Occultella kanbiaonis: one gene and its partner. The protein of the gene in region 1 interacts with the protein of each later gene in a pairwise test. Links are inferred from orthologs where the notes say so. Each region holds a gene or a part of one and is shown in the gene's direction. Other genes may lie near its edges. The genes, in order: GKS42_RS21570 and GKS42_RS15405.

The links.
Region 2: the proteins of GKS42_RS21570 (region 1) and GKS42_RS15405 interact in binary tests that used the Escherichia coli proteins (3 or more experiments, as listed by UniProt). The link is inferred for Occultella kanbiaonis from one-to-one orthologs.

What each region holds. Positions count from the first base shown.
Region 1 is NZ_CP046175.1:4,693,769-4,705,374, reverse strand. What follows is about bases 5,430-8,214. They hold GKS42_RS21570 (alpha/beta fold hydrolase), read left to right. Parts: upstream 5,430-6,293; coding sequence 6,294-7,136; downstream 7,137-8,214. Other genes in these bases: GKS42_RS21555 (alpha/beta fold hydrolase), read right to left, coding at 8,194-8,214; GKS42_RS21560 (ArsR/SmtB family transcription factor), read right to left, coding at 7,724-8,092; GKS42_RS21565 (SRPBCC domain-containing protein), read right to left, coding at 7,203-7,727; GKS42_RS21580 (hypothetical protein), read right to left, coding at 5,434-5,862. In the rest of the region: GKS42_RS21610 (DNA polymerase III subunit delta'), read left to right, coding at 1-1,048; GKS42_RS21605 (alpha/beta hydrolase), read left to right, coding at 1,241-2,752; GKS42_RS21595 (FAD-dependent oxidoreductase), read right to left, coding at 3,022-4,179; GKS42_RS21590 (TetR/AcrR family transcriptional regulator), read left to right, coding at 4,245-4,838; GKS42_RS21585 (hypothetical protein), read left to right, coding at 5,114-5,425; more of GKS42_RS21555, read right to left, coding at 8,215-9,027; GKS42_RS21550 (hypothetical protein), read right to left, coding at 9,110-9,604; GKS42_RS21545 (DUF1269 domain-containing protein), read right to left, coding at 9,594-10,082; GKS42_RS21540 (cation-translocating P-type ATPase), read right to left, coding at 10,226-11,606. UniProt on the Escherichia coli protein: The physiological role of BioH is to remove the methyl group introduced by BioC when the pimeloyl moiety is complete. It allows to synthesize pimeloyl-ACP via the fatty acid synthetic pathway through the hydrolysis of the ester bonds of pimeloyl-ACP esters.
Region 2 is NZ_CP046175.1:3,328,479-3,340,069, forward strand. The notes cover bases 1-2,770. They hold GKS42_RS15405 (acyl carrier protein), read left to right. Parts: upstream 1-1,146; coding sequence 1,147-1,395; downstream 1,396-2,770. Other genes in these bases: GKS42_RS15400 (beta-ketoacyl-ACP synthase III), read left to right, coding at 1-1,027; GKS42_RS15410 (beta-ketoacyl-[acyl-carrier-protein] synthase family protein), read left to right, coding at 1,485-2,729. In the rest of the region: GKS42_RS15415 (DUF3145 domain-containing protein), read right to left, coding at 3,054-3,554; def (peptide deformylase), read right to left, coding at 3,675-4,160; GKS42_RS15425 (hypothetical protein), read right to left, coding at 4,224-6,422; GKS42_RS15430 (methylmalonyl-CoA mutase family protein), read right to left, coding at 6,540-10,175; GKS42_RS15435 (hypothetical protein), read left to right, coding at 10,313-11,077. UniProt on the Escherichia coli protein: Carrier of the growing fatty acid chain in fatty acid biosynthesis.

The sequences.
Region 1 (11,606 bases):
CTGGTTGATCACCGGCCCGCCCGGCTCCGGCCGGTCCGTGGCCGCCCGCGCGTTCGCCGCCGCGTTGCAGGACCCCGCCGACGTCGACGGCACCTCGCACGAGACCCAGACGGCGCTGGCCGGCACCCACGCGGACGTCACCGTGCTGGCCACCGAGAAGGTGGTCATCAGCATCGACGAGGCGCGGAACCTGATCGGCCTCGCGCAGCGCTCGCCGTCGCAGGGCCGATGGCGCGTGATCATCGTGGAGGACGCGGATCGGATGGTCGAGCGGACCTCGAACGTGCTGCTCAAGGCCATCGAGGAGCCGCCGCCGCGGACGGTCTGGATCCTCTGCGCGCCGAGCCCGCAGGACGTGCTGGTCACGATCCGGTCCCGGTGCCGCCTGGTGAACCTGCGGGTGCCGCCGGCCCAGGCCGTGGCGGATCTGCTGGTGCGTTCCGACGGCGTGGAAGCGGATCTGGCGATGGAGTGCGCCCTCGCCGCGCAGAGTCACATCGGGATGGCACGTCGGCTCGCCGCGAACCCGAAGGCCCGCGAGTACCGGGCGAAGGTGCTGGCCATCCCGGCGACGATCCGCGGCGTCGGGGACGCGATCCTCGCCGCCGGCACCCTCGTGGACGAGGCAACCGAGGAGAGCAAGGTCGCGACCGCCGAGCGGGACGCGGTCGAGAAGGCCGAACTGCTCCGCAACCTTGGCGCCGAGGAGGGGGGCACGATCCCGCCCGCGCTGCGCGCGCAGGTGCGCCAGCTGGAGGAGGAGCAGAAGCGCCGGGCCCGCCGGGCACTCATCGACGTCCTCGACCGGGCGATGGTGGACCTGCTCTCGTTCTACCGCGACGTCCTCGTGGTCCAGCTCGACAGCGACCAGGTGCTGATGAACCGCGCCGCCGAATCGGCCGTGCGGGAGATGGCAGCCGGGTCCGCACCCGAGCAGTCGCTGCAGCGGATGCAGTCCGTCGGGGTGGCGCGCACCCGGATCGCGGCCGGCGCCGCGCCGCTGCTCGCGATCGAGGCGATGACGGTCGCGCTGCGACCACAGAACTGAAGCCTGGAGCGGACCGATCGTCGGGCCGTACGGACCAGCCCGCCTGATCGGCAGGCGCACCGGACGGACCGCGACACACCGACGCTGAACCGATCGCGAACGCGACGTCCCTGCCCGCGGAACCTCCGCCGTCGGGCACTTCTGCCCTCGACCCGGCGCCGGGCCGTCAGTTTGCTTATATAGGCTGCCCTCGTGCACATCCCATCCCGCCGCTCGTCCGTCGTCGCTGCCGTGTTCGCCGGCATCGCCCTGCTCGCGGGGTGCGCCGCGCCGGCGCCGCTCGTGCAGCCGCCGGCCGTGGGCGGGGGCGCGGTGCCCGAGGGACTCGAGGAGTTCTACTCCCAGCAGCCCGAGTGGAGCGAGTGCGACCCGAACTACCGGTGCGCGGACGTCGAGATGCCCCTGGACTACGAGGACCCGGGCGGGGAACGCATCACCATCGCGGTGAAGGTGTTCGAGGCCGTCGGGGAGCCGATCGGATCGCTGTTCGTCAACCCGGGCGGGCCGGGCGGCTCCGGGGTCGAGATGGCCGAGTCCGCGTCCGCCTACTTCGGCACCGACATCCTGCGCAACTACGACGTGGTCGGCTTCGACCCGCGTGGGGTGGGGCAGTCGTCGGCGGTGCGCTGCTACGACTCGGAGCAGCTTGAGCAGTGGTACGGCACGGAGTTCGACGTCGACACCGATGAGGGCTTCCAGGCCTACGTCGACGGCAACACCGCCTACGGCGAGGCCTGCGCGGAGAACACCGGCCCGCTGATCGGGCACGTGGACACCGTCAGCGCCACCCGGGACCTGGACATCCTGCGGGCGGTCATGGGGGAGAGTCAGCTGACCTACCTCGGCTTCTCCTACGGCACGTTCCTCGGCGCCCACTACGCCGACATGTTCCCGGAGAACGTCGGCCGCCTCGTGCTCGACGGTGCGGTCGACCCCGCGCTCAGCTACGGCGAGATCATCCGTGGCCAGACCGGCGGATTCGACCTGGCCTACCGGTCCTACCTCGAGGACTGCCAGGCCGGCACCGACTGCCCGCTGACCGATGGGGTGGAGGCCGGCATCGACCAGACCATCGCCCTGCTCGACCAGCTCGCGGACACCCCGGTCGCGAGCGGCGACCCCGACCGGCCCGTCAACGACGCAGACCTGCTCAACTCGATCATCGTGGCGCTCTACAACCCGGGGTCGTGGCCCTCGCTCACCAGCGCGATCGCCGCGCTGCAAGCCGGTGACGGGTCCGAGATCCGGTTCCTCTCCGACTACGCCCTCGACCGCGACGAGGACGGCAACTACCCCGAAGACCAGGGTGCGTTCCGGGCGATCGACTGCCTCGACTACCCGGTCGAGCTCGACCTGGACGCGATGCGCGCCGAGGTCGACGAGCTCACCGAGATCTCCCGCCTGTTCGGCCCGTACAACGGCTACGGCGAGGTCGGCTGCGCCACCATGCCGGTGCAGTCCTCGGCGGTCCGCGAGCCGCTCACGGCGGAGGGCGCCGCACCGATCCTGGTGATCGGCACCACCCGCGATCCGGCCACCCCGTACGAGTGGGCCGAGTCGATGGCCGAGCAGCTCTCCTCGGGCGTGTTCCTGTCCTATGACGGCGACGGCCACACCGCCTACGGGGCGGGCAGCTGCATCGACGACGCCGTGGATGCGTTCCTGGTGGAGGGCACGGTCCCGGAGGACGGACTGTCCTGCTGAGGCCCGGATCACACCGCCATCGTTTTGGCGAACGCCGACGGCGGCGGGTACAGTGGGCGCGCCCCGCGGCTCCACCTGCGGGGCATCCGCCGCCTTAGCTCAGTCGGCAGAGCGTCTCACTCGTAATGAGAAGGTCCAGGGTTCGATTCCCTGAGGCGGCTCCACGACAACGGCGAGATCCCAACGAACAGTCGGGGTCTCGCCGTTCCTGTTCCCGGCCGCCGGGGCCACCACGAGGGCCGACGGTGCGGTCGCTCGTGTCCGACCCGTCAGGCTGGCGGGTTCCAGCCCATGACGGCGTCGGCGCCCCGTGAGATCGCGCTCGTGGGAGCCATCCGGACCAGCGTGTTGCGAAGGCCCTGGAACCGCGGACCGAGGTGGGAGCCGAACCGGGCCGTGACGAGCGCGGTGCGGGAGATCGCACGGCAGCGGGGCCGCCGCTGGGAGTCGTAGGCCGCCAGCGCTGCGGCCAGGGGGCGCCCTGCTGCGGCCGGGGCGCCGACCAGTCTGGCGACGCTGATGCCGTCCTCCAAGGCGGTGGCGGCGCCCTGCCCGACGGTTGGTAGGCCACCGTGGGCTGCGTCTCCGGTGGCGACCATCCGGCCGATGACGTAGCGGGGCATGCCACCTGGCAGGTACAGGACGTCGTGGCGCATCACCGCGCCCGGGTCCGTCTGCTCGATCAGGTCGACGATCACGGGCGCCCAGTCGGTGAACCGGTCGCGGGCCGCCGCATGCTCGTCCAGCAGCCGGAGCCCCTCGGGCATCTTGACGTACCCGTACCAGTAGGTCTGATCCGGTCCGACCGGCATCGTCCCGAACTCCGCGTGCGGCCCCCAGTACTGACGCAGGACGGAGGGCTGCAGTGCGAGCGGTGTCACAGCCCGCCAGCTGGAGTAGCCCGAGTAGGCCGCTCGCGCGGACGGGGTCAGCGCGGCGCGCACGGCGCTCCGGACGCCGTCGGCGGCCACCACGAGATCGGCCGCATGTTCGGCGCCCGTCGTGCGCACCACGGCCTGCTCTCCGTCGGGTGATCCAGGGCGTGCGCCGGTGACCGTGATCCCTGTCACGAGGTCGATGTCCAGGTCCCGAACGCGCTGCAGCAGCGCCGAGTGCAGCCTGGCGCGGTGCACGCCTCGCATCGCGACGGCGTCGACGTCGTCCGCGATCGGACGAATCGGGCGACCGTGCAGGTCATACACGCCGCCCGCGCGCGTCGGCACCCCGAGACCCTCGATCGCGGAATCGTCGAACCCGAGACCACGCAGCGCGGCGACGCCGTTGCGCGCGAGCGCGACGCCGGCCCCGACCTCGCCGAGTTCGGTGGCCTGCTCGAGCACGGTGACGTGCCAGCCCGCCTGCGCCAGGCCGAGGGCCGAGGCCAGCCCGGCGATGCCGCCACCGGCCACCACTGCTGTCGGTTCCATCATCGCTCCCGTCGATTCCTGTTCCACAACACTTGTTGTGGTACATATGTTGTCATACTGGGCTGGTGCCCCGCACCAACCCACGACGACGCGACGCCCTCGCAGACGCCGCCATAGAGATCACGGCGGTCGCCGGTGTCGGAGGGGTCACGCACCGTGCCGTCGATCGCGCAGCCCACGTGCCGATCGGCACGACCGCGAACTACTTCCCCAGCCGTGACGAGCTGCTCGGCGCTGCAGCTCGCCGGGTCGCCGAGCTCCACCTCGCCGAGTCGACGGCCGCGACGGCTGCGGCCGCCACGAAGCAGGCGGGTGACGCAGCCGGCCGGCTGACCGACCTGCTTGCGGCGTCGTTGGTCATGGCCGCCACCACGCACCGGACCCGCTACCTCGCGATCTACGAGCTGCAGTTGGAGGCCCAACGGCGACCAGCGCTGGCCGGTGCGCTCGCCAGGCTCGCTGAGGCCGCCGAGGCGCAGACGCAGGCGGTGCATCTCGCGCTCCGGGACGCGGGCGCCCCGCCCGGCGCGGTGCCGTTGCTGATCACGCTCTACGGTGGCGCCCTGTTCATGCTGGTGACCGGGCCCGGCCCTGTCGACGCCCTCGCGGTCCGACGCCTGGTCGAGGCGATGGTCACCGGCGCACGAAGCGCCGGCTGACCGGCCGGAGACTGGTCGCGGCAGGAGCGGCCATGCGAGACCAACGAGTTGGCGGCTTGCACGTCGATGAATCATCAGGCGCACTCGGGTCGAAATGATGAGTTGGAGCGACCCGAGCACGAGGCAGTCGCACTGTTCTGGCGGTTCATGATCGAGAAGTTCGGAGTCACGCCTGAACCGCGGATCTGACGGGTGATGGACCGCTGCGGTTCATGACCCCGGATCGCGATGAGTTGGTGAGTGTGTCGTACCCCGCGGCATGGTTTCATGGCCCGATGAGCGAGCCCGAGACGCAGTCGAACGAGTTGAACGTCCCGAACCCCGGTCCGGTGGGGTCGGCGGTCGTCCTCACCTTCGGGGTGGCGTTACTGGTGATCGGCTGGGCCGCGATGGATCAGGCCCGGCAGATGAGCCTGGTCTGGGAGCTCACCGGCGAGTCCCTGGGCGACCCCGGCCGTGCCTGGCTGACCACCGGGTTCATCATTGCGGTCGTTGGCCTGCTCGCCACCCTCGTCGGGGTGTACCGGCTGGCCGTCGGCGTCGACTATGCCGCACGCCGGTGGGCAGCGCAGGGCACGCGGAAGTAGGCCCAGGCTCACTGGGACGAGGCGGCGAGGACGTACCAGAACCACAGGAGCAGTACCGCGTCGTCCACCGGAATGCTCGGTTCGCAGTCCAGCCGGACGTAGTTCGGGAACCCACCCGTGTAGCCCGTGTGTCCCACCTGGGCACCGGCCCGCCACAGCGTGAGCCCGACCGAGAGCGTGCCCTCCTTGCGCAGTCCGTACCAGCCCGAGCCGGAGCACGCGTGCCAGGACGTGCTGCTCCCGCGTTCGCGCTGCACCGAGAAGGTCGGCTCGGCGGCGCCGTCCGGGGTCGCCTGGTAGTCGTTGCCCCGGCGAAGCTTCCAGGGTCTGCCACCGATGCTTGCCTTGCTCGTCCTGCTCCAGGGCGAGATCGGGATCTGGGCGACCTCGGCGCCGTCGAGCCGGATCACGTTGCCCCGTCCCCAGTCAAGCCGCATCGTCGCATTGTGCCACCGCCGGTCACGGCTCACCCGGGCAGGTCCCACATGGCGGCAGTACAGTGCGCGCCCCGCCGCTCCAGATGCGGAGCACCCGCCGCATTGGATCAGTCGGCGGAGCGTCTCACTCGTCATGAGAGGGACCAGGGTTCGATTCCCTGAGGCGGCTCCGGTAGGAACTCGGCCCCAGCACTGATGAAAGTCGGCGTCGGGGCCCTGCTGCGTCCGATGCGGGGCGCCGACGCGCTGCGACCGTCTTGACATCGCGAGTCGATGGTGGGACTTTCCTCACAGCGGGCCGCCGCGGTGCGCTCGTTTCGGTGTGACGGACGGGAAGACTGATGGCCGGAAACCCCGTGAGGGCGAGTTATCGTCACCGCGCTCGACTGCATCCGAGACGGCCCGCGTCCAGCCTGACGGACACGTGGACCATGGTCGACGGGGTGGACGTGTTCTATCGCGCGTCGCTGGCTTCGCCGGGTGCGCCGGTCATGACGCACCTGCACGGCTTCGGGCTGTCCGGTCGGTACCTGCTGCCGACCGCCGAGTTGCTCGCGGACGAGTTCCTCACGTATGTGCCCGATCTTCCCGGCTTCGGGCGCAGCGGACGACCTCGCGATGTGCTCGACGTGCCCGACCTCGCTCACGCGGCGGCCAGATTCCTGGACGACCGCGGGGTGAGGTCGACCACGCTGGTGGGCAACTCGATGGGATGTCCGGTCATCTGCGAGTTCGCGCACCGGTACCCCGAGCGTCTGGATCGCGCCGTTCTGGTCTCGCCGGCCGGGGGGATCCAGAACCAGCCGCTCCGACGCGCGATCGGTCAGCTCACGAAGGACGGCAGACGGGAGCCGGCCAAGATGCTCAGCGTGGCGACGCCGGACTATCTGCGGTTCGGCGTACCAAGCACGGTGCGGTTGTTCCGCGCGCTCACCCGGTACCCGACGCTCGAGCGACTGCTCGAACTGTCGTTGCCGACACTGGTCGTGCTCGGCGACCGCGACCCGCTGCTGCCAGGTGCCGAACGGATCCGGGAGGTCGCCGGGCAGACCGACAACCATGTGCTCGTCGTCATCATCGAGGGCGCTGCGCACGCGATCAACTTCAGCCACCCGGGTGAACTCGCCCACGCCATCAGGCTCTTCATGCGGGACGAGCCCATCGTCGATGACCCGGACTCGCCCGGAACCGCATCGGTCTACGAGATCCATCGGGGCACGCTGCACCCGCCGGCGAAGCCGAAGCCAGACGGCGGAGGAGCGCCAGGCGGGTGATGGGCGCGGTCGGACGGGGCGGTCGGTGATGCTGCGGGACGGAGGCGACGACGACCGGTCAGGCGGTCACCGGGCGAGTTCCGCGCGATAGTGCGCCGTGAGCGCCGGGTAGTACTGGTCGAAGTCGATCGCGGCGAGGTCGGCGCCGGTCTCGCCGGCGACCATGCGGTCCAGGTAGTAGTCCCACCCCGGGCCGACTCCCTCCGCCAGGGTGTCCGAACCGACCTCCTGGGCGAACGTCAGCGTCGTGACGCCGTCGGCCTCGGCGAGGTCGATCTGCCAGGTCCACTCGATGGTGCTGTCATCGGGTCGCGCCGACCGCATCACGAGGCGTCGCGGCGCGTCGCACACGTCGATGTGGATCGTCTCCGCCGGCGCGTCCGCAGCCTCGGCGGTCATCCAGAACGACACCGAACCACTGGTGGGGTCTCCCGCCCAGTGGCCGATCCAACGCACCAGCCGGTCCGACTCGGTCGTCGCCGCCCAGACGTCGGTGATCGGTGCCCGGAAGGTCCGTTCGAAGACGAGGTAGGCCGTCCCGTCCCGTTCCTCTCGTCGTCCCGTGGCCCGGGGCGTGGGTGTACTCGTCATGCTGACTCCTCCGTGGTGGTTCGGTTCCTGTCCGAATGGGGCGTGGCGTGGTCGCGGACGGTGCGTCGCACCTCGAGGTCGAGGCCGTCGAGTGCGGTCTCGTCGAAGCGCGGTGCCGGCACGAGGGTTGCGAGGTAGTCGGTTACCGGACTCAGGCCGCCGCGTGCCAACCGGTAGTGCCGCTCCCGGCCGACGTCGTCGGCGGTCACCAGGCCTGCCTCGCCGAGCACCCGCAGGTGCCGGCTGATGGCCGGCCTGCTGATGGCGTGCTCGCCCGCGAGGTCGACGACCCGCGCCGTCCCACGGGCCAGCCGGCTCACGAGGTCCCGGCGGACCGGGTCCGCGAGGGCGGCGAACGCATCCATTCGTAATTGGTAACGAATAAGCTACCAATCTGTCAATACTGTCCTGGGTGTGTGTTGTTTCAGGACGCAGAGGAAACGGGTGCGTGACGGCGGACCGCTGCTCAGCCTTGACCGGCGTCCCTGTGTGGGTCGATCAGGCGGACACCGTCCGGGAGTGGAGTGCCTCTGGTGAGCGCACCATCCAGCCAGAGTTCGATCAACCCAGCCAGTTCCTCGGGATGGCTGAAGTTCGCTGCGTGCGCTGCTTGCCGCAGGAGCGCGATGGTGATGTGTTCGTCAGCGAGTCGGCCGAGCTCGCGAACGCGGGCGGGTGGCGGCATGAGTGGATCGCGCCCACCGAGGATAGCCAGGGTCGGCACGGGTGTGCGAAGGAGGCGCTCCAGCGAGGGGAAGAGGGTCAGTTCGTGGAACAGGCGAAGCCCGTTGATCGGTCCGAACCTTAGATAGTCCGGAAGTGCGATCGGTGCCATGCTCGGGCTCTCTCGAGCGACATCGGTCACCAACTGGCGTAGCCCGCGGCTCAGGGGCTGGTTCTGCACCCCCCCGGCAGGTGCGACCAGCACAAGGCGTTCGACTCGCTCAGGTGCGCCGTGCGCCACCTCAAGTGCGATCGGGCAACCCATCGAGTTCCCGATCAGCACTGCTCGGTCGATGTCCAGCGTGTCGAGAAGTGTGAGCACCGCCGTCGCGAGCGCGGGGATACCCAGGACGTGGGCGCGCCGCGAGCTGCGTCCGTACCCGGGCAGGTCGGGCACCACGTTGATCCTGCGCTTGGCCAGTACGCGGGCGGTCGGCATGAGGTACGCCCCGGAGATACCGAAGCCATGGATGTGGACGAGGGGTGGGCCGGACCCTTGCGTGCTCCGCCGACAGTAGACGATTGCGCCGTCGACCTGCAGCCGCTCTGCCACCCATCCGGTGCCGTCGGTCGACATGGCAGGCTCTTTCCAGGAGCAGGGAGGTGGTCCGGCAGATGCGGGCTGAGCTGGAACGGCTTTCCGTTCACCGAATGGTCCTTCAGTGCAGTGCCACCTTGAGGAGTGCGACGAGCACCCCGATGCCGGCGCCCGCTGCGGCGCTGGCAATCCTTCCCTTTGCATCGAGACCGCCCCGTGCACCGGCCCGGTAACTGTAGAAGGCCAGCAACGCGATGGTCGCGAGTAGCGCCGTCCATGCCGACGCGTCCAGGCTCGCCCCGGCGAGGCGCGTCAGGAGGAGAACGGCCAATGGCAGGATCGACGCGGCGGCGACCGGCGCGGCCTCGGTCAGGGCGTGTCTGAGTGCCGTGGCCGGATGATGGCCCTGGGTGAGCGCACTACTGATCGTTGCGGCATGCAGGTGCGCTATCCAGTAGACGCCGACGGTGACGATGATCATCAGGCTCAGTTGCGCCGTCGAGTCCGCGTGACCGACGCCGTACGCGATCACGGCGGCACAGACCACGGTCCCGATGATCGCGCCTTCACTGCCTGAGACGAGATCGAGCGGAACTGAGCGGCGGTCATCCGGCACCGAAGGTCTCCAGGAGCACGGCGCGCTCGGCAGCCGTGAGGTTGGTGTGGATCAACTTGCTGTCGCGGCCGCGGAACCGGTCACCGAGGGCGTCCAGGTCCGTGTTCTCCGTGACCAAGAACAACGCAGAGGTGCCAGGACCGACCTCGGTCCGGATCCGCTCCAGATCCTCCTTCGTGATGCCGGTTCCCTCCGTTGCCTTTGCGAGGGCACCGATCCCAGCACCGAGTACGACCCCCGCCACCGGGATCGTGAACAGTGCGCCTACGAGGATTCCCCAGAGCGCCCCCCACGCGGCGCCGCGCTTCGGGCTGTCGTGGTCGTGGTGGAGTTCGGGCTTGTCGGCTCCCTCGGGCCAACTCATGACGGCGTGGTCGACTATCGTGACCACGCCATCGGCGGCCGCCGCCTTCAGCGCGCTCTCAGCGTGCGCGGCGCCGTCGGGGTCTTCGTACTTCCACACTGTGAATGTGGTCATCTCGCACCTCTTTGTGTTGTTGGGCTCTTGCAGTTCGCGGGCCTCACGGGTGAGCCCGGTCCAGACCGGGGGCCCCGGGCCGTGGTGGAACTTCCTGAGGAAACTGCGGTGACGAAGCTGAACGACATCGGACCATCCTCGTTTCAGGCCACGGCGGGTGTGAGACCAATGGGTAGCGCCACCGGCTCCGTGGGCCCCGCGCGCCACCTGAGGATCGCCTTGATCAGTTCTTCGACCACGACGATCGAGGAGGCGATCCCGATGCAGATGCACCATTGCTCGAAGGTGAGTCCGGTCGTCCCGAAGATCTCCTGGAGGAAGTTCAGTGCCGTGATCAGCACGATCGCGAGCAGCGCGACGGCGTAGCGCCGCAACTGCACAGCGCCGGGAATCGAATTGCGGTCGAACATGGTCCCGGTCTGGTCACGGCTCAGCAGTGCCCCGAAGAGGTGGAACAGCGCCAGTGTGGTCAGCAGCATCGTCGCGGCCACGACGGCACCGCCCTGGCCCGCACCGATCTGGTACGCGACCAGCGAGCCGACGGTCATCACCGCGCCCTGCACGCAGAGCCGGATCCAGTTGGTGCGGGAGAGCACCGGCGCGCTGATCGGCCGAGGGGCGCGCGACATCAGACCGCGGGCGGGCTGGTCGAAGCCGAGCGCGATGGCGAGCGGGATGTCGATCACCATGTTGATCCAGAGGATCTGGAGGGGGTTCAGCGGCGCACCGTTGGCGATGCCGAAGATGCCGGCCCCGATGAAGATGGCTATGTAGGCGACCAAGGTGGACATCTGGAAGCGCAGGTACTTCAGGAGGTTGTCATAGAGGGAACGCCCGTAGGACACCGCGCCGACGATCGTCGCGAAGTTGTCGTCGGTGAGGATCATGACGGCGGCTTCCTTCGAGACCTCCGTGCCGGTGATACCCATGGCGACGCCGATGTCGGCGGTCTTCAGGGCCGGGGCGTCGTTGACCCCGTCCCCGGTCATCGCTACGACGTCGCCCTTCTCCTTGAGCAGCCTGACCAGGCGAACCTTGTCCTCGGGTGCGACGCGAGCGACGACGCCGATGTCGTCGAGTTCCCGGAGGAGTTGCGCGTCACTCATCGAGGCGAACTCCGCACCGGTGACGGCCCGGCCCTCGATGCCGAGCTCGCTCGCGATCGCGGCAGCGGTGCTGGCGTGGTCGCCGGTGATCATGCGGACCCGGATGCCGGCCTCGTGGCACTCGCCGATGGCGGCCTTCGCCTCGGGCCGTGGCGGGTCGACGATGCCGACCATCGCCAGCAGGGTCAACTCCTGGACGAGTCCGATGAGGTCGTCGTCGGCCCCCACCGTGCCCGGCTCGAGGTCGCGTTCAGCGACGACCATGACCCGCTCGCCGGCGTTCGCGATCCGGTCGTTCGCTTCGAGTGCGAGATGCCGGTTGGCTTCGGTGAGCGGCAGAACCGTGCCGTCGGGCTGCCGCACGGAGGTCGACCTTGCGATGAGGACGTCGGGTGCTCCCTTGACGTAGCAGCGAACC
Region 2 (11,591 bases), 1.4 Mb from region 1 along the record:
GCCCGTCCTCGGCTCCCGCATCCTCGCCGTCGGGGGTTCGCGTGGCAGTGAACTCGTCCCGAACGACGACATCGTCGGCCCGATCAACTCCTCGGACGAGTGGATCCAGCAGCGCACCGGCATCAAGACCCGGGCACGCGCCGCGAAGGGCGTGACGGTCAAGGATCTCGCCGTCGACGCCGCGCAGGACGCGCTCGCCAAGGCCGGCCTGACCGGGACGGACCTGGACGCGGTGCTGGTCTCCACGGTGACCCACTTCGAGCAGACGCCGTCGCTGGCCACCATCGTCACCGACGCCATCGGGGCCACCCCGGCGCCTGCGTATGACGTCTCCGCAGCCTGCGCGGGCTACTGCTACGGGATCGCCCAGGCGGACGCGCTGGTGCGGGCCGGGACGGCCGAGAACGTGCTCGTCATCGGCGTCGAGAAGATGAGCGACTTCATCGACCCGACCGACCGCACCATCTCCTTCCTCCTCGGTGACGGCGCCGGCGCCACGATCGTCGGCCGCTCGGACACGCCCGGGATCGGGCCGACCGTGTGGGGCAGCGACGGCTCGCAGGCGTCGGTGATCTACCAGACCCACTCCTGGCTGGACTACCGCCGCGAGGAGCTCGGCGAGCCGGTCCCGGAGACCCCGGAGACCGCCGAGGAGGTCTCCCAGATGACCACCCCGACGCTGCGTCAGCTCGGGCCGACCGTGTTCAAGTGGGTGATCTCTTCGATGCCGAACATCGCCCGCCGAGCCGTGGACGCCGCCGGGCTGCAGCTCGAGGACATCGACGTGTTCATCCCGCACCAGGCGAACATGCGGATCACCGACCAGCTCCTGAAGCTGATCAAGTTCCGCGAGGACATCGTGGTCGGCCGCGACATCGCCGACACCGGCAACACCTCCGCGGCGTCGATCCCGCTGGCCACCGAACGCCTGCTCCGCGAGGGGCAGGCGAAGAGCGGCGACATCGCCCTGCAGATCGGCTTCGGAGCCGGGCTCGCCTACGCCGCACAGGTCGTGGTCCTACCCTGAGACCTGCTCGGGCCGCCCGAACCTTTCCTCCGGCCGCCCAGCGCGCCGCGGTGGCACCGTCACCACGGCGTCGGGGACACTGTTCCCACCCCGAATGAAACCCTGAGAATGGAGCAAGCATGGCGCACAGCGAAGAGGACATCCTGGCCGGTCTGGCCGAGATCGTGAACGACGAGACGGGCCTGCCCACCGACGCGGTCCAGAAGGACAAGTCGTTCACCGATGACCTCGACATCGACTCGCTGTCGATGATGACGATCGTCACCCTGGCCGAGGAGAAGTTCGAGGTCCGCATTCCCGACGAAGAGGTGAAGAACCTCAACACCGTCGGTGACGCCGTGAGCTTCATCGCCCAGGCCCAGGCCTGAGCCTCGTCCCGACCCCGGTTGCCGCCGGGCGTGCGTGATCCGCACGCCCGGCGCGGCCACCCCCTGCTTCACAGTCTTGGAGTACGCAGATGAGCGATCAACCGAACGTAGTTGTGACCGGCCTCGGAACGACCTCACCGCTCGGTGGTGACGTCCCCACGACCTGGGCCGCCGCCCTCGCCGGCAAGTCCGGCGTGCGTACCCTCGAACAGGACTGGGTGAGCCAGTACGAGCTGCCCGTGACGTTCGCCGGCCAGCTGGCCGTACCGGCCGAGGACGTCCTGTCCCGGCCCGAGACCCGCCGGATGGACCCCAGCGCGCAGTTCGCGATGATCGCGGCGCGCGAGGCATGGGCGGACGCCGGCTCCCCCGAGCTGCCGGGTGAACGGATCGGCGCCGTGATCGCCTCCGGCATCGGCGGGGTCATCACCCTCGTCAACGCCTGGGACACCATCAGGGACCAGGGCGTGCGGCGGGTTCTCCCGCTGACCGTCCCGATGCTGATGCCGAACTCGCCCGCCGCCTACGTCTCCATCGAGGTCGGCGCCAAGGCGGGCGCCCACACGCCAGTCTCCGCGTGCGCCTCCGGCGCCGAGGCCATCGGCTACGGCCTGGAGATGATCCGCACCGGCCGCGCGGACGTGGTGGTCGCCGGCGGCACCGAGGCCGCCATCCACCCGCTGCCGATCGCGTCGTTCGCGAAGATGCAGGCCCTGTCCACCCGCAACGACGACCCGGCCGGCGCCTCGCGCCCCTACGACGTGAACCGGGACGGGTTCGTGCTCGGCGAGGGAGCCGGCGTCCTCGTGCTCGAGCGTGAGGACCACGCCATCGCCCGCGGCGCTCGGATCTACGCCCGCGTGGCCGGGCTCGGGATGACGTCCGACGCGTACGCCGTCGCGCCCCCCGACCCCACCGGCGCCGGTCAGGAGCGGGCCTTCCGGCTCGCCCTGGAGAACGCCGGGGTGCGCTCCTCCGACGTGGTGCACGTCAACGCGCACGCGACGTCCACCCCCGCCGGTGACGGCGTCGAGGCCGCGGCGATGCGCCGTGCGCTCGGCGACGACGCGGACCACGTGGCGATCTCGGCGACGAAGTCCATGACCGGGCACCTGCTCGGTGGCGCCGGCGCGCTGGAGTCGATCTTCACGATCATGGCGATCGCGGACCGCCAGGCGCCGCCCACGATCAACGTCTCCGACCCCGAGCCGGACCTGCCCATCGACCTGGTCCGGGACGTGCCGCGACCGCTGCGCGACGGTGACATCGCCGCCGTCAACAACGGTTTCGGCTTCGGCGGCCACAACGCCACCCTGGTGTTCACGAGCGCCTGAGAGACGCCTGACGGGCGCCTTCCCCGCAGGTTCCCCTGACCTGAAGTGTGGATCAGCCCGCGCCCAACCCGCACTTCGCGTCCGTGGAACGACCGCCCGGGTTCCCCTGACCTGAAATGTGGGTCAGCCCGCGCGCAACCCGCACCTCGCGTCAGTGGAACAGACACCCTCCGAGCTCCCCTGACCTGAAATGTGGGTCAACCGGCGCGCGACCCGCATCTCGCGTCAGTGGAACAGACGCCCTCCGCAGGTGCCATCTCAGCGCGACGGGTGCGATCTCAACGCCCAGGTGGGTGAGGTCAGTGCTGACGCGGGCCGCCTGCCTCAGCCGACGCGGTGCAGCCAGCGCACCGGGACACCGGCGCCGGCGTAGCGGAACGGCTCGAGCTCGTCGTCCCAGGCCTGGCCGAGGGCCAGGTCGAGCTCGTGCTTCATCCGTGCCGGTTCGTCCGCGTGCGTCATGGCGGCCCGGATGCGGTCCTCGGGGACCACGACGTTGCCGTGCACATCCACCTGGGCGTGGAAGATGCCCAGGTCCGGGGTGTGGCTCCAGCGGCCCCCGTCGGTGCCCAGGCAGGGCTCCTCGGTGACCTCGTAGCGCAGGTGGGTCCACCCACGCAGGGCGGAGGCCAGGCGGGCGCCGGTGCCCGCCGGTCCGGTCCAGGACAACTCGGCGCGGAACAGGTCGGGCGCGGCCGGCTGTGGAGTCCAGTCGAAGGACGCGCGCGCGTCCAGGACGGAGCCCGCTGCCCACTCCACGTGCGGGCACAGAGCCCGGGGTGCGGAGTGCACGAAAATGACGCCGCGGGTGCTTGCACCAGTCATTGCCATCCCCTTCCTGTTCTGTTCGAGATACGTCTTCCCCAACGATCTCGGTCAGTCACATTCAAGGAATGCACACGGCTTCCACGCCCATGATGCCCTAAGAGAGGGCGTTTGTGCACCTCACATCAATTCCCGGACCTTCCGCATCGCGCTCTTGCGCACGTCCCGGTCCAGCCGGTCGAGGTACAACTTGCCGTCCAGGTGGTCCACCTCGTGCTGCAGGCAGCGGGCCATGATGCCCTCGCCCTCGACGGTCACCGGGGCGCCGTCGAGGTCGATCCCCTCGACCTTCGCGTACGCGGCGCGCCTCGCCGGGAACCACAGGCCCGGTACCGAGAGGCAGCCCTCGTCACCGTCCTGGGCCTCCTCGGAGACCTCCACCAGCCGCGGGTTCAGCACGTAGCCGACCTCGCCGTCGAGATTCCAGGAGAACGCCCGCAGGCTGACACCGATCTGGTTCGCGGCCAGGCCGGCACGGCCCTCGGCGTCCACCGTCTCCACCAGGTCCACGACCAGGGCTCGGACCCGGTCGTCGATAGTGGTGATCTGCTCACACACTGTCCGCAGCACGGGGTCGCCGATCGTGCGGATGTCACGGAATGCCATGCCTCGATCCTTCCACGCGCAAGGGGCGCCGGGTGATCCCCAGCGCCCCTGCGACTGCGGTCTCTACTGCTCTGCCAGGACCCAGCGATAGTCCTGGGAGCTGCCGGTGAAGTCGAGCCAGTCCGACCACGTCACGGCCGCGACGTCGGTGGGCACGTCCAGGACGGCCCAGCCGGTGTAGGTCTGACCCGGCTCCATCTCCGACGGCGCCTGCTGGCTCGAGTCGAGGCAGAAGAGGCCGGAGAAGGCATTGGCCTCCAGGTCGGCGCCGGAGGCGGTCTGCGCCCCGAGCTCGAACCCGATGAATGAGTAGAAGCCGTCCTCGGTGTCGGCCAGAGCCGGCAACGTCGTGAACTCGAACTCCAGGCCGAGGTACTGCCCGGCCTCAGGCTCGGAGCACAGGACCGAACTCCCACCCGGCTGCCAGCCCGTCTGCGCCTGCAGCAGCCGCACCTCGACGACCGGGACACCATTCTCCGCCACGATGGCGGGGTCGGAGCCGGTGAGGTTCACGTAGTCGCCGGTCGGCGGGGCCACCGTGGTGGTGTCCGTCGGCTCATCCGTCGGCTCGTCGGTCGGCTCGTCCGTGGTGGCGTCGTCCGTCGGCTCGTCCGTTGGCGGCGCAGTGGTGACGGTCGGCGTCGGCGTGCCACCGGTGCTCCCGCCATCGCCGGTGATGGCGCGGATCGCGAAGAATGCGACCAGTGCGATCACGACGACGGCCACGATGATCCCGATGATCAGCGGCGTCTTGTTGCTCCCGCCACCGCCCGGGGCGCCGGGTCCGGCCGGGCCGCCGTAGCCCCCGGCCATGCCGTAGGGCGAGTTGCCGCCCTGGTCGAGGCCGGTCGTGGGCGCGTAGTTGTACATGCTGTTCGACGGCGGTTGGCCGCCGGTCTGGCCGCCGTAGCCCGCGGCCCCGGCCGCCTGGCCGTACTGGTCGTAGCCCTGCGGAGCCGAGGCCTGGCCGTACTGACCGGCCGACTGGTCATAACCCTGCGGAGCCGAACCCTGACCGTACTGACCGGCCGACTGGTCATAACCCTGCGGAGCCGAACCCTGACCGTACTGGCCCGCCGACTGGTCATAACCCTGCGGAGCCGAACCCTGGCCGTACTGACCGGCCGACTGGTCATAACCCTGCGGAGCCGAACCCTGACCGTACTGGCCCGCCGCCTGGTCATAACCCTGCGGAGCCGAACCCTGACCGTACTGACCGGCCGACTGGTCATAACCCGGCGCGGATGCCTGGCCGTACTGCCCCGGCTGCTGGCCACCACCCGGACCGTACTGATCCTGCGACTGGCCGAACTCCTGCGTGGGCGACTGGCCGAACGCCTGCGTCTGTGGGTCACCGTAGGACGGCTGCGGCGGGCCGAACTGGGACGCGGCCGCGCCACCGACGGCACCCGCGGCGGCAGCGCCACCGTAGGAGGGATCCTGCTGTTGCTCGCCCTGGCCGCCGCTCGCGCCACCGTAGGTCGGCGCACCGCTCGCGCCACCGTAGGTCGGCGCACCGCTCGCGGCGCCGAACCCGTCAGCTGGCTGAACCGGCTGCTCGGGTTGTGCGGGGCTCGCGGCGTGCGCACCCGGGGTGAACAACGTGGTCGGCTCGTCGCTGGCGGGCAGCGGGCCGGCCCCGGCGCCTGCCTCGCCGAAGCGCGGTGTCGCGTCTCCGCCGAAACGCGGCGCCTCGTCCGAACCTGAGGCAGCCACCCCCTGCGACGCGGAGTCGGCCGACCCCATGGCCGCCGCGGACCCCATCGAGTCCGAGCCCGCCGCCGAGTCGGAGCCCGCCAACGAGCCCGAGCCTGCCAGCGAGTCGGAGCCCGCCGTCGAGTCCGAGCCGACGCCGCTCGTGGTGTCCGAGCCGGAGATCGCGTCGCCGGTCGGCATCGCGGACCGCACGACGGTCGCGTCGGAGTCCGGGAAACCGCCCATGGCGTCCGAACCAGCACCGGAGTCCGCTGTCATCGCGTCCGAACCGGAGTCCGAGCCCGTCGAATCCGAGCCCATCGAACCCGAGCCGCCCATGGCATCCGAGCCGGACACCGCGTCCGACCCGGACGTGGCGGCGGCATCGCTCACGGCTGCAGCATCCGTCGCAGCGGCGGCGGGCGGAGCACCGGTGGCCTCGTCCAACCAGAACTGCCAACCCTCGGGCGCCGGCCCCCAGGACGCGTCCGGCTGCCATCCCGGCGGAGGGGTCCAGCCCTCCGGCGGCGTCGGCCAGCCAGGAGGCGAGTTGTAGCGATATGCCATGCCGTTCCCCTCAGAGTCCGAGCACGCCCCAGCGCCTCGGTCGATTCGATTTTCCGGCCCAGTCTAGGGGTATCGGCCCAGGTGGCGCCGGGACAACGCGATGGGCACGTCTGCCCCTCACATGTTGCGTCGGTACTCCCCGCCGACCAGGTACAGCGCGTGGGTGATCTGCCCCAGCGAGTGCGTCCTGACGGCGGACATGAGCGCCTCGAACAGGTTCCCACCGTCGCGCGCGACAGCCTGCAGGTCCGCGAGCGCAGCCGGTGCGAGCCCGTTCCGCTCCGCGCACCAGCGCGCGACCTCGGCGATCTGCTGATCCTTCTCGTCGGTGGTGCTGCGGATCAGGTCGATCTTCGTGGCGATCCGGCCCGGATCGTCCCGGGGCAGGAAGGTGTTCACCCCGACGATCGGCAGCGACCCGTCATGCTTGCGCGTCTCGTACAGCAACGACTCGTCCTGGATCCGGCCCCGCTGGTACATCGTCTCCATCGCGCCGAGCACCCCGCCACGGTCGCTGATCGCCTCGAACTCGGCGTACACGGCCTCCTCCACGAGGTCGGTGAGCTCACCGATGATGAAGCTTCCCTGCCACGGGTTCTCGGTCCGGTTCAGCCCGAGCTCGGCGTTGATGATCATCTGGATCGCCACGGCCCGGCGCACGCTCTCCTCGGTGGGGGTGGTGACGGCCTCGTCGTAGGCGTTCGTGTGCAGGCTGTTGCAGTTGTCGAAGATCGCGTAGAGCGCCTGCAGGGTGGTGCGGATGTCGTTGAACTGCACCTCCTGGGCGTGCAGCGACCGGCCCGACGTCTGCACGTGGTACTTCAGCATCTGGCTACGCGGGCCGGCACCGTAGTTGTCCCGCATCGCCCGCGCCCAGATCCGCCGCGCCACCCGCCCGATCACCGCGTACTCGGGGTCCATCCCGTTGGAGAAGAAGAACGACAGGTGCGGCGCGACCTCGTCGATGCTCATCCCGCGGGCCAGGTAGTACTCGACGATCGTGAACCCGTTCGCGAGCGTGAACGCGAGCTGCGTGATCGGGTTCGCCCCGGCCTCGGCGATGTGATAGCCGGAGATCGAGACCGAGTAGAAGTTCCGCACCCCGGAGTCGATGAAGTACTGCTGGATGTCCCCCATCATCCGCAGGCCGAACTCCGTGCTGAAGATGCACGTGTTCTGGGCCTGGTCCTCCTTGAGGATGTCCGCCTGCACGGTGCCACGCACCGCCGCGAGCGTCCGGCTGCGGATCCGCGCGTAGGTGTCGGCGTCGACGAGCTGGTCGCCGGTCACCCCGAGCAGCGCGAGACCGAGACCGTCGTGCCCGGGCGGAAGGTCGCCGGCGTATGACGGCACGGCCCCCTCCGCCGACTCTGCCCGCAGCTGCTCGAGGCGAGCCTGTGCACCCGCCCAGCGATCGCCGTCGGCCCTCAGGTAGGTCTCCACCTGCTGATCGATCGCCGCGTTGAAGAACATGGCGAGGATGATCGGCGCGGGCCCGTTGATCGTCATCGAGACCGACGTCGTCGGCGCGCACAGGTCGAAGCCGGAGTAGAGCTTCTTCATGTCGTCCAGGGTCGGCACGTTCACGCCGGAGTTGCCGACCTTGCCGTAGATGTCAGGGCGGGTGGCCGGGTCCTCCCCGTACAGGGTCACCGAGTCGAACGCCGTGGACAGCCGCGCGACCTCCTGCCCCGCACTGAGGTAGTGGAACCGCCGGTTCGTGCGCTCCGGGGTGCCCTCCCCCGCGAACATCCGGGTCGGGTCCTCGCCGGTGCGGCGGTACGGGTACACGCCGCCGGTGTACGGGAACGCGCCGGGCAGGTTCTCGTGGTGCAGGAACGCGAGCAGGTCCCCCCAGCCGCGGTAGGTCGGCGCGGCCACCTTCGGGATCCGGGTGCCGGACAGCGACGTCGAGTGGTTCGCCACCTCGAGATCCTTGCCGCGGACGCGGTAGGTGCCGGCGTCCCCGGTGATCGCGGCAAGCCGCCCCGGCCAGCCGCGCAGGAGTTCGCGGGAGTCCTCGCCGAGCCGCCCGACGGCGGAGGTGTAGGCCCGGCGCAGCGCGAGCAGGGTCGGGTCGGGCGAGTGCCCGACGGCGTCCCCGCCCTCCGTCGCGAGGGTCGCGTCGGCCCGTGGCTGCGGCGCATGCCCGACGGCGTCCACGCCGTCCGCGGCGATGGTCGCGTCGGTCCGTGGTTGCGGCGCCCGCCCGACGGCGGTGCCGCCTCCCGTGGCGGCCTCGCCGAGGTCGACGCTGCGGTAGGGCGCGAGGGCCTCCGGCAGCGCCGGGTCGCCGAGGTCACGCAGGGTGCGCCAGTAGGACTGCGCCGCGTCAGCGGTCTCCACGTCGGCCGCGACCCGGTCCCGCAGGCCGCGGCCGGCCTCGGCGATCTCGGCCAGGTAGCGCACCCGCGCCCCCGGGATGAGCGCCGCGGAGCGGGGCTCGGCGCCCGCGCTCGCACCGCCGGGGTGAGCGTCCCACTCGAGGCGGGCTGCGCCGTCGGCGGCCTCGACCTGCGCGGCGAGCATCGCCCGCAGCCGCTCGAAGACCGCGGTGACCCCGGGATCGTTGAACTGGCTCGCGATCGTGGGCAGCACCGGGACCTGCTCGGCCGGGACGTCGAACGCGACGCGGTTGCGCCGCCACTGCTTGCGGATGTCGCGCAGCGCGTCCGGGGCGCCGCGGCGGTCGTACTTGTTCAGCACGATCAGGTCCGCGTAGTCGACCATGTCGATCTTCTCGAGCTGGCTGGCGGCGCCGTAGTCGCTGGTCATCACGTAGACAGGGAGGTCCACGAGTTCCACGATCGCCGAGTCGGACTGCCCGATGCCCGCGGTCTCGACGATGACGAGGTCGAAGCCCGCGGCCTTGAGCAGTGCGATGCAGTCCCCGAGCATCGCGGCGATCGAGGTGTGCTGGCTGCGGGTGGCGATCGAGCGCAGGTGGATCGACCTGCTGCGCAGGGCGTTCATCCGGATCCGGTCGCCGAGCAGCGCGCCGCCGGTGCGGCGGCGGGTGGGATCGACCGAGAGCACCGCGATATGGATGTCTTCGAAGGCGGCGAGGAAGCGGATCAGGAGCTCGTCGATCACGGAGGACTTGCCGGCGCCGCCGGTTCCTGTGACGCCGACGACGGGCACGGCGCGACCGGCCGCGGCCGCGGCCCACTCGGCGCGGGCGGCTGCCAGGTCCGCCTCCGCGAGCACCCCGTCCTCGATGGCGCTGATCGTGCGCGCGAGGGAGACGTCGTCGCCGACGGACGGGACGCCGTCGGGCATCGACGAGGGGCGGCGCGCGGCGCCGGCGCGGGCGATGACGTCGTCGATCATGCCCTGCAGACCCAGCTGCATGCCGTCGTCGGGGTGGTAGATCCGCTCGACGCCGTACGCCTCGAGCTCGGCGATCTCCGCCGGGGTGATGGTGCCGCCGCCCCCACCGAAGACGCGCACGTGGCCGGCGCCGGCCTCCCGGAGGCGGTCGACGAGGTAGCGGAAGTACTCCAGGTGCCCGCCCTGGTAGGAGGAGATCGCGATCGCGTCCGCGTCCTCGGCGAGCGCGGCGCGGACCACGTCATCGACCGATCGGTTGTGGCCCAGGTGGACCACCTCGGCGCCGCTGGCCTGGATCAGGCGACGCATGATGTTGATCGCGGCATCGTGGCCGTCGAAGAGGCTGGCGGCGGTGACGAACCGGAGCGGGCTCGCGGCACCCGCGCCCGTTTCCCCGCGGACACGGTCGGTCGACACGCTCATCTGGCTCCCTCCACACGACGCCGGGCGGATCTTGTGATCGTAACCCGCCAACTCGGTCGCCACAGGGCGGGACGCGGACGCGCCGATGCGACACAATGGCCACCAGCACTCGCCGGAGACCAAAAGGGGAATCGACCGTGACCAACCCACCTGCCAGCCCGTACGGACCGCCCGACCCGCAGCAGGGCGGCTACGGTCAGCAGGGCGGCTACGGCCAGCAGGGCGGCTACGGCCAACAGCCCGGCTACGGACAACAGCCGGGTGGCGGCTACGGCCAGCCCGGTGGCGCAGGCGATTACGGCCAGGGTGGCGGCTACGGCCAGCCCGGCTACGGACAGCAGCCCGGGGGCTACGGACAACCGAGCGGCGCCCCGGCCGTACCGCCGGGACCGGGCCAGTACGGCGCGAACCAGGTCGGCGGGAACCAGTTCGGCGCGAACCAGTACGGCACGCCGTTCGGGCAGACCCCCTACGGGCTCCCGCCCGAGAAGCCCGGGTCCGTGAAGGCGGCCGCGATCATGAGCTGGATCGGCGGCGGCCTCGGGGTCCTGCTCGGCCTGCTCATCGCGATCGCCGGTGGGGCCCTGGCCAACGACCCGGAGTTCGCCGACATGCTGCCGGGCAGCGCCACCGGATTCATCGTGGGACTCGGTCTGCTCGTCGTCGTGTGGTGCATTGCTGTGATCGTCCTCGCCGTCCTGATGTCGCGCGGGAAGAAGGGCGCGGCGATCGGCCTGGCCGTGATGGGCGGGCTCTACGTCGTGCTCAGCATCGCCTCGGTCGCGACCGGCGACGGTGGCGCCCAGCTCGGGCTCGGCGTCATCTGGGTCATCGCGGCGTCCGCCCTCGCGATCGTGAACTCCTCCCGGACCTGGTACGACCAGCAGGCAGGCATCCGCTAGCCGGTCGTATCGGCGACGGCGTCGGCGGTCCGAGGACTGCGCTGCGCCCCGATCGTGGTCCCGGTGACCGCGCCGCCGCCTCGCTCCCCCTGCCCGGTCATGACGATCGGACAGGGGGAGCTGTCACATCCGCAGCCGGTGTCCGGTCCTTGCTGATGCGTGGGCCGGAGCAGGGGCCGAGTCGCAGGTAGGGACGAGAACCACCGGGTTTCACCGGGGCGGGCGTGAGGCCGCCATGCCGGAAGCAGAGAGCGACTGGACCCGCTCGTCGTCCCCTCCCGCCCGCGCGAGCGTCGCCGGACCATGCGAACGAGTCATTTGTGCGGCGCAACGCGGCGGTCCGGTGGTGGTGCGTCTGTCCGTGCGCAGGAGGGTGGTCGCCGTCGTGGAACTACAGGACCTCGTCGGTGACCAGGACGTCCTGTCAGGGATCAACCGAAGCAACCGTCAAGCATCAACCGAAGTCACAGATGACGAGTGCCCCAGGTGGGGCTTGAACCCACGACCGACGGAT